DNA from 3 places in the Shewanella zhuhaiensis genome. Region 1 is predicted to be linked to each of the others. Evidence: predicted binding sites of a transcription regulator. Region 1 holds the regulator's gene; each other region holds the start of a gene.
What was found. The regulator MetJ, encoded in region 1, represses methionine synthesis genes. The targets are predictions, from matches to a motif close to TAGACGTCTAGACGTCTA.
Positions count from the first base shown of each region.

Region 2: metH (methionine synthase) is a predicted target of MetJ. The motif match lies at 2,319-2,336, and genes of this name have one in related genera.
Region 3: metK (methionine adenosyltransferase) is a predicted target of MetJ. The motif match lies at 1,735-1,752, and genes of this name have one in related genera.

Region 1 is NZ_JAKUDL010000001.1:193,071-197,288, reverse strand. Features, by position in the region: gene MJ923_RS00835 (bifunctional aspartate kinase/homoserine dehydrogenase II) at 1-149, opposite strand, end outside; gene metB (cystathionine gamma-synthase) at 163-1,323, opposite strand; gene metJ (met regulon transcriptional regulator MetJ) at 1,539-1,853, shown strand; gene MJ923_RS00820 (sulfite exporter TauE/SafE family protein) at 1,917-2,645, shown strand; gene MJ923_RS00815 (conjugal transfer protein TraF) at 2,676-3,869, opposite strand; gene nrfD (NrfD/PsrC family molybdoenzyme membrane anchor subunit) at 4,009-4,218, opposite strand, start outside.
Region 2 is NZ_JAKUDL010000001.1:557,381-561,598, forward strand. Features, by position in the region: gene metH (methionine synthase) at 1-2,132, opposite strand, end outside; gene MJ923_RS02360 (histidine phosphatase family protein) at 2,387-3,058, shown strand; cobalamin riboswitch at 3,105-3,277, shown strand; gene MJ923_RS02365 (ABC transporter ATP-binding protein) at 3,365-4,162, shown strand; gene MJ923_RS02370 (FecCD family ABC transporter permease) at 4,159-4,218, shown strand, end outside.
Region 3 is NZ_JAKUDL010000003.1:330,966-335,183, reverse strand. Features, by position in the region: gene tkt (transketolase) at 1-1,426, opposite strand, end outside; gene metK (methionine adenosyltransferase) at 1,795-2,946, shown strand; gene MJ923_RS11115 (hypothetical protein) at 3,040-3,372, opposite strand; gene MJ923_RS11110 (EAL domain-containing protein) at 3,363-4,218, opposite strand, start outside.

The sequences.
Region 1 (4,218 bases):
TACAAAAAGTTGGTGGTTTTACCGGCGGCAGATACCACCACCAGATCGTCGCTGTGCCCCTGGGTCAGCAGGATATGGGCCACGCGGCGGTAACAGTCAGCATCGGCCAGACTGGAGCCACCAAACTTATGCAAATGACAACGCGCCATCACTGACTCCTATTTAACAGGCTGCTACGGCAGCCAGGGCGGCCTTGATGTCGGCCACTAAATCTTCTGCATCTTCAATCCCCACCGACAGGCGCAGTAGGGTGTCTTTAATTCCGGCCTCGGCACGGGCCTCTGGCACCATGGCTCTGTGGGTCATGGTGGCGGGTACAGCAATCAGGGACTCCACTCCGCCTAAGCTTTCTGCCACGCTGAAGTGTTGCAGCGATTCAAGGAATGCCACCACTTCTTTCTCGCCGCCAACCAGTTCAAAACTCAGCATAGCGCCAAAGCCTTTTTGCTGTCTTGCGGCAATTTCATGGCCAGGGTGATCGGCAAGCCCAGGGTAGTAGACCTTGCTCACCTGGGGGCTGTTATTCAGCACTTCAACAATGCGCTGGGCATTGGACTGATGCTCACGCACCCGCACACCCAGGGTGCGAATGCCGCGCAGGGTCAGGTAGCTGTCGAAGGCGCTGCCGGTCAGCCCCAGGGTGTTGGACCACCAGTGCAGGGTCTCGCCCAGCTCGGCATCCTTGGCAATCACAGCGCCGCCAACCACATCGCTGTGACCATTGATGTACTTGGTAGTGGAGTGAATAACTATGTCAGCACCGAGCAGCAGCGGTTGCTGCAAAATGGGCGACAGGAAGGTGTTGTCCACCACCACCAGGGCGCCCACCTCGTGGCTGGCATTGCTGATGGCCTGGATATCCACGACCCGCAGCAGCGGGTTGGATGGGGTTTCGAGCCATACCATCCGAGGCTTTTGGGCAATGGCAGCCGCCAGTGCAGCGCCATCGGTCTGATCCACAACAGCCAGCTTGAATGCGCCTTTGTTGGCGAGATTGGTGAACAGACGATAGCTGCCACCGTAACAATCGTGGGGCACAACCAAGAGGTCATCCGGCCCCAGAAGGCTGGTCACCAGGGTAATAGCGGCCATGCCGGTACAGGTCACAACCCCGGTCGCGCCTTGTTCAAGCTCAGCCAGGGCTTCGCCCAGAATACAACGGGTCGGATTACCCGAGCGGCTGTAGTCGAATTTGCGCGGATTCTTGTGGCCATCGAAGGAATAATTGGTCGACAGATAAATGGGAGGAACCACGGCGCCATGCTGGGTGTCGCTCTCGATGCCCTGACGCACCGCGATGGTGGCTGCTTTGCGCTGTGTCATTCTGTGTTCCTCCGGATAGTCTACGACGGAAATAAAGATGTCTGGACGTCTAAATTAACTCAAGCGGACGCCAATCGTCAATAGGCATCGAGACGTTTAGACGTCCAAATATCAGGAAATCTACTGATGTTTGGCGCGTTTTCGCAGCAATAATTTGACTGTATTTCGTAAGGGTTTAAAATCTGCTGCGAAATTTGGATTTAACAGGTGAGTCAATGACTGAATGGAATGGCGAATACATCAGCCCTTACGCTGAGCACGGCAAAAAGAATGAGCAGGTGAAAAAGATCACCGTTTCCATTCCTTTGAAAGTGTTGAAAATCCTGACAGACGAGCGCACCCGCCGCCAGGTTAACAACCTTCGTCATGCCACCAACAGTGAGCTCCTGTGTGAGGCTTTCCTCCACGCCTATACCGGCCAGCCACTGCCAAACGACGATGATCTGTCCAAGGATAAGCCCGATTCTATTCCTTCCGAGGCCAAAAAGCTGATGGATGAGATGGGCATCGAATGGGAAGACATGGAGTAAGCCTCCCTTCCACACTAGCACAAGGACCCCTCCGGGTCCTTGTGTCGTTTCAGGAGCTGGTAAATGTTGTCCGATCCTCTCACTCTGGTGCTGGCGCTGTTAATTATTTTCAGTGGTGCGCTAATCCAAAGCCTGATTGGTTTTGGTCTCGCCGTGGTGGCAAGCCCGCTGCTGTATCTGGTCGAGCCCGAACTGGTGCCTGTGCCTGTTATTCTGATGGGCTTTTCCATTGCCCTGCTCACCTTACTGAGAGAGCGCAGCGCCCTTGAGTTTTCCGGGCTGCAATATGCGCTGCTGGGGCGGATCCCCGGCGGACTTTTAGGCGCAGCATTGCTGCTTGCCGCGCCCACGCCGGTACTTGGCCTCGCCATCGCCACTATCGTATTTTTGGCGGTAGCCCTGAGCCTGCTGCGCCTGAGCGCGCCCATTAACCGCGTGACCCTGTTTATTGCCGGCACCGTCTCCGGCGTGTTTGGTACCATCGCCGCCATTGGCGGGCCACCGATGGCGATACTGCTGGCAGGCAAAGACCCCGGCAAGTTCCGTGCGGCCCTGTCCGCCTTTTTCATTTTCAGCTCGCTGATTGCCTTGAGTATTCTGGCCTTTGCCGGGCTGGTAACCGAGGCTCAGCTTTGGTGGTCAGTCACCCTGTTGCCCGCAGTCGTTGCCGGTTATTGGGTTGCTGGCAAACTGCTTGGCAGAGTCGATAAACAAAAAACCAGAGTCGCAACCCTGGTTTTATGTAGTCTCAGCGCCCTGCTGCTGACACTGAAGTCCCTCGCCGAGCTCTGAACTTAGGCGCCTTCACTCAAGGGCGGGCTTTTAAAAGTGATATGAGCTCTGCAATACGGCGCCGACGGTGTCATTGTCACCCCACATCCCGGTGAGGTCGAGCTTGAAGCCTTCGCCAATCTGAAAACCTGTGCCCACCGAGTAGATATCGGCGGTCATATCATTCAGATCCTGGCGATAACCAAGCCTCAGCGACAGCCAGTCGAGCGCTTGCCATTCTCCGCCAAAACGCCAGTATTTGGTGCCTTCAAGGCCGACAAACTTTTCGTTGTCGGTCAAATCCAAATCGGTGCTCAGCTGCCAACTGGCGCTGGTGTATGCGGCGCCCAGTGTCACCATGGGGCCGGCGCGGTATTTAAGCTGCACCCCTTCTGACTCCACGGTTTCCAGCTCGCGCTCAATTAAATTACGCCCCACCAAGCCCAGGGTCAGGCCGCGCATCGGCATAATGGCAAGACCGGCATCCAGATTGAATCCAGTGTCATCGTTACGGTAATCGTCGCTGTCGAAGTCGCCTGCATCAAAGTTGTTGGCACTGACGGCGTAGTTGAAGCTGTCGAGCCGCTGCAGCTTGGGGGTCAGGCCGATGGTGACCGGCATATTCACTATCGACAGTGGCATGCTGACCGAGAGCGCCAGCTCCGAAGAAGCACCGGCAATCACCCGCCCCTGGGAGGTCAGGTCATCGAGTTCAGGGGGATTCATGGGGTCAAGGGTTTCCAGCAGTACCAAATCGGCATCGCTGATATCCGCCACTGCGACGCCATCGAGATAACTGCGATAATACACGCCCCAGCTCATACCCTTGGTTGGCATGGCAAAGCTGAAACCAATACCGGCTGAGGCATACGCTGTGTTGCCATCAAGCCCCTTAAGGTTGGCCAGCAGGGCAGCGCGGTAGGCATCTATGGCAACCACATCGCCGTTATTGATGGCCGTATCCAGGCCATTGTAGTTATCTTCGAGGGTGTCGAACTTGTCGGTCATATTGTCTTTGTCTGACACTTCGGCCCCCAGCACAGGAATAAGCAGCCCAAAGTCTCCTTCGGTATAACCGGGTAAAGACAGGAGCGCCGGGTTCATCCAGGGGGCCGCCTCCAGGCTGGCTGATGCCACACCAGTGCCGCCCATGGCATCACTGCGGGCTTCAAAAACGTCCTGCGCGCACAATCCATACTGGCTGAACACCAGCCCCAACGAGGCTGCCACGAGCTTTGTTTTCATCCCTTTCTCCCCCCGGCATCGTTCTTTTACGGCATACAGCAAGCCTCCTAAAAGCGTAGTTCAGCCGTGGGGGATTGGCGGAAATTTACGCAAAAAAAGCCCGCAAAATGCGGGCTTTTGGCTGAATCGATTCAAGCGGTCAGGACAGGTAAGATTGACCGGCGTAAAGGATGAAATGCCGCAGTGCCAGCACCCCAATCAGACTGGCGCAGGCCGCGGTTACCATGGCGCTGCGACCATGTTTGCCAGTAAGACGCATCAGCAGCGGTATCCCAAAACCAATGGCTACCACCCCAATCCAGAACACGGCTGCCCACAGCCCACCGGAGAGAGAGGCCAGCGCCGCAGC
Region 2 (4,218 bases), 360 kb from region 1:
TCAATCACATCCAGCGGACGGGTGGCCTGCTGACGGGCCTCTTCGGTGTCGGCGTCGATAAATTCGGTAATGCCTTTTACCAGCGCATGCTCAAGGCGCTTATTCACCGGCAGGCTGCGCCACTCCAAATCTTCTTTTTTACCGGCGCCGCTGCCAGCGCCGCCGCGATACTTTTCAGCAATCTCAAGCAGTTGCTCTGTGTTGGTAGAGTCTTCCACCGGGCAGGGCAGGTTAAGCACCACGGCTTCAACCCGCTCCTTAAGCTCGGCCGGAATGTCATCGTAAATTGCCAGTTGCCCGGCGTTCACAATGCCCATGTCCATGCCTTCTTTAATGGCATGGTAGAGGAACACGGCGTGGATGGCCTCGCGCACCGGGTTATTGCCACGGAACGAGAAGGACACGTTGGACACGCCGCCGGAAATCATCGCATGGGGCAGGGTGGCCTTGATGTCGCGCACCGCCTCGATAAAGTCCACCGCGTAGTTGTCGTGCTCTTCGATGCCGGTGGCCACGGCAAAAATGTTGGGGTCGAAGATAATGTCTTCCGGTGGGAAGCCTACTTTATCAACCAGAATGCGGTAGGCGCGGGTACAGATTTCAATTTTGCGGGCGCGGGTGTCGGCCTGACCGGTTTCATCAAAGGCCATGATGATGGCGGCGGCGCCGTAGCGCTTCACCAGGGTGGCCTGCTCGATAAACTTGGCTTCGCCTTCTTTGAGGGAGATGGAGTTAACGATGCACTTGCCCTGCACGCACTTAAGGCCCGCCTCGATGACTTCCCATTTGGAGGAGTCAATCATGATGGGCACCTTGCTGATTTCAGGCTCGGAGGCGACAAGATTGAGGAAGGTGGTCATCACCTCTTCGCCATCCAGCATGCCCTCATCCATGTTGATGTCGATGATCTGGGCGCCGTTTTCCACCTGATCCCGGGCGACATCGAGCGCGGTCTCGTATTGGCCTTCTTTAATCAGCTTCAAAAACTTGGCAGAGCCTGTGACGTTGGTGCGCTCACCCACGTTCACAAACAGACTATCGGCGCTGATGGTGAGCGGCTCAAGTCCGGCGAGGCGACAGGCAACCGGCAGCTCAGGCAACTTGCGCGGCGCGTGCTTTTCAACGGCTTCGCGGATAACGCGGATATGCTCAGGGGTGGTGCCGCAGCAGCCGCCGACTATGTTCAGCATGCCTTCAATGGCCCACTGCACTATGATGTCGGCCATTTCTTCGGGTGTTTCATCGTAGCCACCGAACTCGTTTGGCAGGCCCGCGTTGGGGTGGGCCGACACATAGGATTCGCTGATGCGGGAAAGTTCTTCTACATAAGGTCGCAGCTCTTTTGGCCCCAGGGCACAGTTAAGGCCCATGCTGATGGGCTTGATATGGCGCAGCGAATTGTAAAAGGCTTCGGTGGTCTGGCCTGTGAGGGTACGGCCGGAGGCATCGGTAATGGTGCCTGAAATCATTACCGGCAGGCGCAGACCAACCTCATCAAAAATGGATTCGATGGCAAACAGCGCGGCCTTGGCGTTCAGGGTATCGAAAATGGTTTCCACCATGATGATATCGGCGCCGCCTTCAATCAGGGCTGCGGTGGATTCGCGGTAGGCGGTTACCAGATCATCGAAGTGGATATTTCGGTAACCCGGGTCATTCACATCCGGGCTGATGGAGCAGGTGCGGTTGGTGGGGCCAAGTACCCCGGCCACATAGCGGGGGATGCCGGTTTTGGCTTCCACTTCATCGGCCACTTCCCGGGCAATGTGGGCACCAACAAGGTTTATCTCGGCCGAGAGCGACTGCATGTCGTAGTCGGCCATGGCCACAGTGGTGGCGTTAAAGGTGTTGGTCTCGATGATATCGGCACCGGCCAGCAGATACTCGCGGTGGATGCCCTTGATTATCTCAGGCTGGGTGAGTACCAAGAGGTCGTTATTGCCTTTAACGTCGCAGTGCCAGTCGGCGAAGCGGCTGCCGCGGTAATGCTCTTCCTCCAGTTTGTGGCCCTGGATCATGGTTCCCATGGCGCCGTCGAGGATAAGAATGCGGTTGGAGAGATCCTCGTTCAGTCGCTGTTGACGGCTGTGGGCAAGCGCCTTGGTCGCCTGGGATAACACTGGAGTTGCCATAAAAACACCTGCAAAGTACAAAAAGGTTCAGTCCTGAATGCGCCGCCCCGTGGGGCTTTGGGCTTCTTAAACGGCAGAGCCGATAGAGCCAAAAGCCAGTTTACGGCCTGAAACAGGCTATGGCGAGGCTGCTGCGCTGGATTTCTGCGCAGCCTTTGGCCGGGGCAGAAATTTGATTTGGACATTTATACGTATAGACGTCCATAATACGCGAAAAGTCCGCCCCGGAGCAAGTAACGCTCAAGCAGGCCACGGTGCGAAAAAACAGTGCGGATAAACAACCAGAGGTGAGCGCCAGTATGATTTCCTGTGAGCTGATATTCTGGCGTCACGGCAAGTGTGAGAACGAAGGTGTGCTGCGGGGCAAAACCGACAGCGCCCCAGAGCCGTCGGCAATCCAGGCCATTGCAGAGCGTGCTGCCAACATGCCAGTGCCCCATGCCATTTTCAGCTCGCCGCTGCGTCGCTGCCTTGAGCTTGCTGAGGCGATGGCACTGCCTTTGGGGCAAGCGGTGCAATTGCAGCCCGGCCTTGCCGAGATGGACTTTGGCGACTGGGATGGCCGCAGTCTTAACGAGCTGTGGCAGCAAGAACCCATAGAGGCCTGGTGGCAGGCCCCCTGGGACCAGAACGCCGGAAACCAGCTGCCCCCCAATGGTGAAACAATGCAGGCCTTCGAGGCGCGGGTCGATGAAGTTATTGCTCAGATTCTTTGCGATGTGCAGGATGGCGAGCGGCTGTGGCTGGTGACCCACGGCGGTGTTATTCGCTGCATGATGGCTTCCTTGCTTGGGGCGAACAGAGTCGCCGGTTTTTATAATCGCCTCGATATTCCCCATGGCGCCTGTGTCCGAACCCGCTGGTTTGCCACTGCTCAGGGTTGGCAGGGGCAGCTTATCTGGCAGAATATGGAACTTGTGCGCTAAAGCGCGGATAATCTGCAGTTTAGTGGCCGTGTGGTCGCCACAAATTTGAACATTATTGGGTAAAGGTGTCGGGGGCTAAGCCAACCCGACGTGAAAAGGGAACCGGGGAGTGCCTGTTGGTACCAGCCCGGACTGTGCCCGCAACTGTGTGAAGCAAGTGTGCTATGGGTTAATAGCCGTGCTTCGAGTCAGGATACCTGCCTTTATCTGTCGCAACTTAACCTATGCATCCGGACGGGTTATCCGGAGGAGTTTTATGCCTATCAACTTTGCTCCCCCGGGCTATACCGCGGGAGATTTTCTGTTATGAACACCGCCATCACGGTGAATGAACTGTGCTGGCAGGTGAACGGCCGGGCGCTGCTGGACTCGCTCAGCTTTACCCTGAGCGGTCGTGGCATGTACGGCGTGATTGGCCCCAATGGCGCGGGCAAGTCGTCGCTGCTGCGCTGTTTATACCGTTTTATCCGCCCCGACAGCGGCACCATTGTGATTAATGGTCAGGACATAGATGCCTTCTCCCGCAAGGCCTTTGCCCGGCTGGTGGCTGTGGTGCCCCAGGAGTTGCCGCCGCTTTTTGACCTTGCCACCGAAACCGTGGTCGCAATGGGGCTTATTCCCCACAAGGGCTGGCTTGGCGCCGACAGCGCCGCCGACAAAAAGGCGGTGGCCGAAGCGCTTGCCAAGGTTGGTCTTGAAGGTTATGGCAAGCAGCCCTTTGGCAAGTTGTCCGGCGGCGAAAAGCAGCGGGCCTTGATTGCCCGGGCGCTGGTGCAGCGGCCGACGATTCTGATCCTTGATGAACCAACCAGCCATTTGGATGTGCGCTATCAAATTGAAGTGCTGGAGCTTTTGAAACGGCTCGATGTGTTTGTGCTTTGCACCATCCACGACTTAAACCTTGCCAGTGCCCTGTGTGATGAGCTGCTACTGCTGGATCACGGCCGGCTGATTGCCAAAGGCACGCCAAAACAGGTGTTGACCGAATCCCTGATTGGCGACGTATTTGGGGTGTGCTGCACCGTTGAGCCCCATCCTCAGCACGGCAAGCCGCTTATTCATTACTTTTACGGCTACGACCGAAGTCTGGGGGCGCACATATGAGCGGTATCCGCGCCTTGTTTACGCCCCTCGGGCAGCGTGATTATCTGCTGGCCGCT
Region 3 (4,218 bases), on a different contig from region 1:
CCACTGGCTGGTGAGTCGGGCCGTCTTCACCCAGACCGATAGAGTCGTGGGTGTAAACCTGGATGTTCTGAACCTTCATCAGCGCAGCCATACGCATGGCGTTACGGGCATATTCCATAAACATCAGGAAGGTAGCGCCGTAAGGCACGAAGCCGCCGTGCAGAGCGATACCGTTGATGATGGCGGTCATACCGAACTCACGCACACCGTAGTGCAGGTAGTTACCGCTGGCGTCGTCACCTGTGATCGACTTGGAAGCCGAGTACATGGTCAGGTTGGATGGGGCCAGGTCAGCACTGCCGCCGAGGAATTCAGGCAGCATGGCGCCGAAGGCTTCCAGGGCGTTTTGTGAGGCTTTACGGGAAGCGATGTTGGCAGGGTTGTTCTGCAGCTTCTCGATATAGGCCTGGGCTTCTGTGCCAAAGTTGGCAGGCAGTTCGCCGTTCACGCGGCGCTGGTATTCAGCGGCCAGCTCTGGGTAAGCAGCGGCGTAAGCGGCAAACTTGGCATCCCAGGCTTTTTCAGAGGCGATACCGGCTTCTTTTGCATCCCACTCGGCATATATGTCAGCAGGAATAACGAATGGGTCGTGCTTCCAGCCAAGGAATTCACGGGCGGCTGCGATTTCAGCATCGCCCAGTGGCGCGCCGTGGCAGTCGTGTGAACCGGACTTGTTGGGAGAGCCGTAACCAATCACAGTCTTACAGCAGATGAGGGTTGGACGTGGGTCAGCCTTGGCCGCCTTGATGGCAGCGTCGATGGCGTCGGCATCGTGACCGTCAACACCGGCAATTACATGCCAGCCGTAAGATTCGAAACGCTTTGGCGTGTCGTCGGTAAACCAGCCTTCAACGTGACCGTCGATAGAGATGCCGTTGTCATCCCAGAAGGCAATCAGTTTGCCCAGACCCAGGGTGCCTGCCAGAGAGCAAGCCTCGTGGGAAATACCTTCCATCAAGCAGCCGTCACCCATGAACACGTAGGTGTAGTGGTCAACGATGTCGTGGTCGTCACGGTTGAACTGAGCCGCCAGCACTTTCTCAGCAATGGCCATACCCACGCCGTTGGTGATGCCCTGACCCAGAGGACCCGTGGTGGTTTCGATGCCTGGGGCATAACCGTACTCAGGGTGGCCTGGGGTGCGAGAGTGCAACTGACGGAATTGCTTGAGATCTTCAATAGACAGGTCATAGCCGGCCAGGTGCAGCAGCGAGTAGTGCAGCATGGAGCCGTGGCCATTGGAGAGGATGAAACGGTCGCGATCGGCCCACTGTGGGTTGGTGGGGTTGTGCTTCAGATGACCGCGCCAAAGGACTTCGGCAATATCAGCCATCCCCATTGGGGCACCGGGGTGACCGGAGTTGGCCTTTTGAACGGCGTCCATGCTGAGGACACGGATAGCGTTGGCGAGTTCTTTACGAGACATGCTCTCTCCTGCTTGTATTGAGGCTTTTCGGGCAATTGTGGGCACATATTTTCCCTTAACAGGGCTTGTGGACGCAAATTTAAATTTCCACCACAGTCGTAGAAAAATCACAGTTGCTTTTATGCAGCGGCCGCTACAGCAAACTATAGTCAAGAGGGCGTGCCAATTTAGCCCTTTATCACGCTGAATTTGTTGGATTTAATAATTTCCTTTGCCAAAACAGCCCACTGACAGTCAGGCATCTGGGTCACAAATGGCACTAAATTTTCCCAAACGGGGGATGATCGTGGAGAGAAATTCAACTAAAATGGCCGTCTAGATGTAGATGCTTCTACACGTTTAACGCTTAAAGACGAGATTTTCCAAACATGGCAAAACACTTGTTTACCTCTGAGTCGGTCTCAGAAGGTCATCCCGATAAAATTGCAGACCAGATCTCCGATGCCGTACTCGACGCTATCCTGGCCCAGGATCCCAAGGCCCGCGTTGCGTGCGAAACTTACGTAAAAACCGGTATGGTAATGGTAGGCGGTGAAATCACTACCTCTGCCTGGGTTGATATCGAAGAACTGACCCGTAACACTGTCCGTGAAATTGGCTACGTTCATTCTGACATGGGCTTCGACGCCAACTCCTGTGCGGTTCTGAGCGCCATCGGTAAGCAGTCTCCCGACATCAACCAGGGTGTTGACCGCAGCGACCCACGTGAACAGGGCGCCGGTGACCAGGGTTTGATGTTTGGCTACGCCAGCAACGAAACCGACGTACTGATGCCAGCCCCAATCACCTACGCCCACGCGCTGGTGAAGCGTCAGTCTGAAGTGCGTAAAGACGGCACCTTGCCCTGGCTGCGCCCCGACGCCAAGTCTCAGGTAACCTTCGCCTACGATGAAGGCAAGATTATCGGCATCGATGCCATCGTACTTTCTACCCAGCACTGCGACTCTGTTTCTCAGTCTGATCTGGTAGAAGGCGTGATGGAAACCATCATCAAGCCTGTGTTACCTGCCCAGTGGTTGAACAAGGACACCAAGTTCTTTATCAACCCAACCGGCCGTTTCGTTATCGGTGGCCCTATGGGTGACTGCGGTCTGACTGGTCGTAAGATCATCGTTGACACCTACGGCGGCATGGCCCGTCACGGTGGCGGCGCTTTCTCCGGTAAAGACCCATCCAAGGTTGACCGCTCAGCTGCATACGCTGCCCGTTATGTTGCCAAAAACATAGTAGCTGCCGGTCTGGCTGACCGCTGTGAAATCCAGGTTTCCTACGCCATCGGCGTGGCCGAGCCAACGTCCATCAGCATCGAGACCTTCGGTACCGGTAAGCTGCCTGAAGAGAAACTCATCCAGCTGGTGCGTCAGCACTTCGACCTGCGCCCATACGGCCTGACCGAAATGCTGAACCTGGCCCGTCCTATCTACCAGGCAACTGCCGCATACGGCCACTTCGGCCGCAGCGAGTTCCCCTGGGAGCAAACCGACAAGGCCGAGGCCCTGCGCGCAGACTCAGGTCTGTAATCAGGCACTTGCCCATAAAAAACCGCCGAAAGGCGGTTTTTTATTGTCCTGAATTGGGTATCAAGATGCGGCTGCACGGCCTTGATGGCGCTATCAGCAGTGATCGAAATGGGCGGTTTCCACCAACATAAAACCAAGCTGAGATTCAGGCACGGCCACCATTTCAAGCTCGGTCAGCTCAGAAGCAGCTGGCAGAACCTGATATTCCCAGCAGCCCTGCCAGTGATTCACAGCGCCACAAAATACCCCCTGCCCGTCTGCAAGCAGCCAATAGCCTTCACGTGGCATACCACCGCGAAATGCGCTGACCTTAAGACCTTTATGCTGACACAGGCTGAAGGCAAACCTGAGTTTATCCCAGGCGCTTAACGGATGATGGGCATAGGGTGCCAGTAAGGATTCGATATGGGTGGGACTTACAGCCATGGCTCTCCCTGTTGGTCGGCGCTGTATTCACTGCTGTCGCTGGAGGCATCATTGTGCAGCATGGCGTAGGCGCGGGCAATCTCGGCCGGCATCGCCTTGGCATACAGCCACCCCTGCACATAACCTACGCCGGCGTTAGCCACAAAGGTGGCTTCGGCTTCGGTTTCCACTCCTTCGGCCACCAGCGCAAACCCCAGGTTCTGACACAAATCACACACCTGACAATAGAGCACCCGCCCCTTATCTTCCTGCGCTTTGGCCAGCATGCTGCGGTCTAATTTAATGCCGTCCACACCGATTTGAGTCAGCAAGCTAAGGCTCGAAAAACCGGTGCCAAAGTCATCCAGCAGGAAACGAAACCCAAGGGTTTGCAATTGCTCTATCGACCTGTTGATGCCATCCAGATCCTTCATAAAGGCGCTTTCGAGGATCTCCACCTCAATTTGCGCCGCATAGCGCCCAAGGGCGGTTCTGAGGCGATCGAGCATCTGCACATCGTTGAGATTATTGGGGTCAAGGTTGATGCTCACCTTGGGCTGAAAACCCATTTTCTCCCAACGAGTTAAATCTTCTGCCACTGTGGTTATCACAAAGCGATCAATCACGTGGGAAAAGCCCGCCTTCTGGAAGGCATCGATAAACCAGGGGCCTTTTATCTGACCATGGGCATCTTTAAGCCGCAGCAAGGCCTCGAAACCGACAACCTTTTTCTCCGGCAACTTGAGTTTGGGCTGATAGTAGATAAGCAGTTCACCGGACAGCACTTCACGGACAGTTTTTTCAAGGTTGCGGCTGGCTGCCAGGGTCTCCGACTGATTACGGCTGTACTGACGTTCAGACAGACGC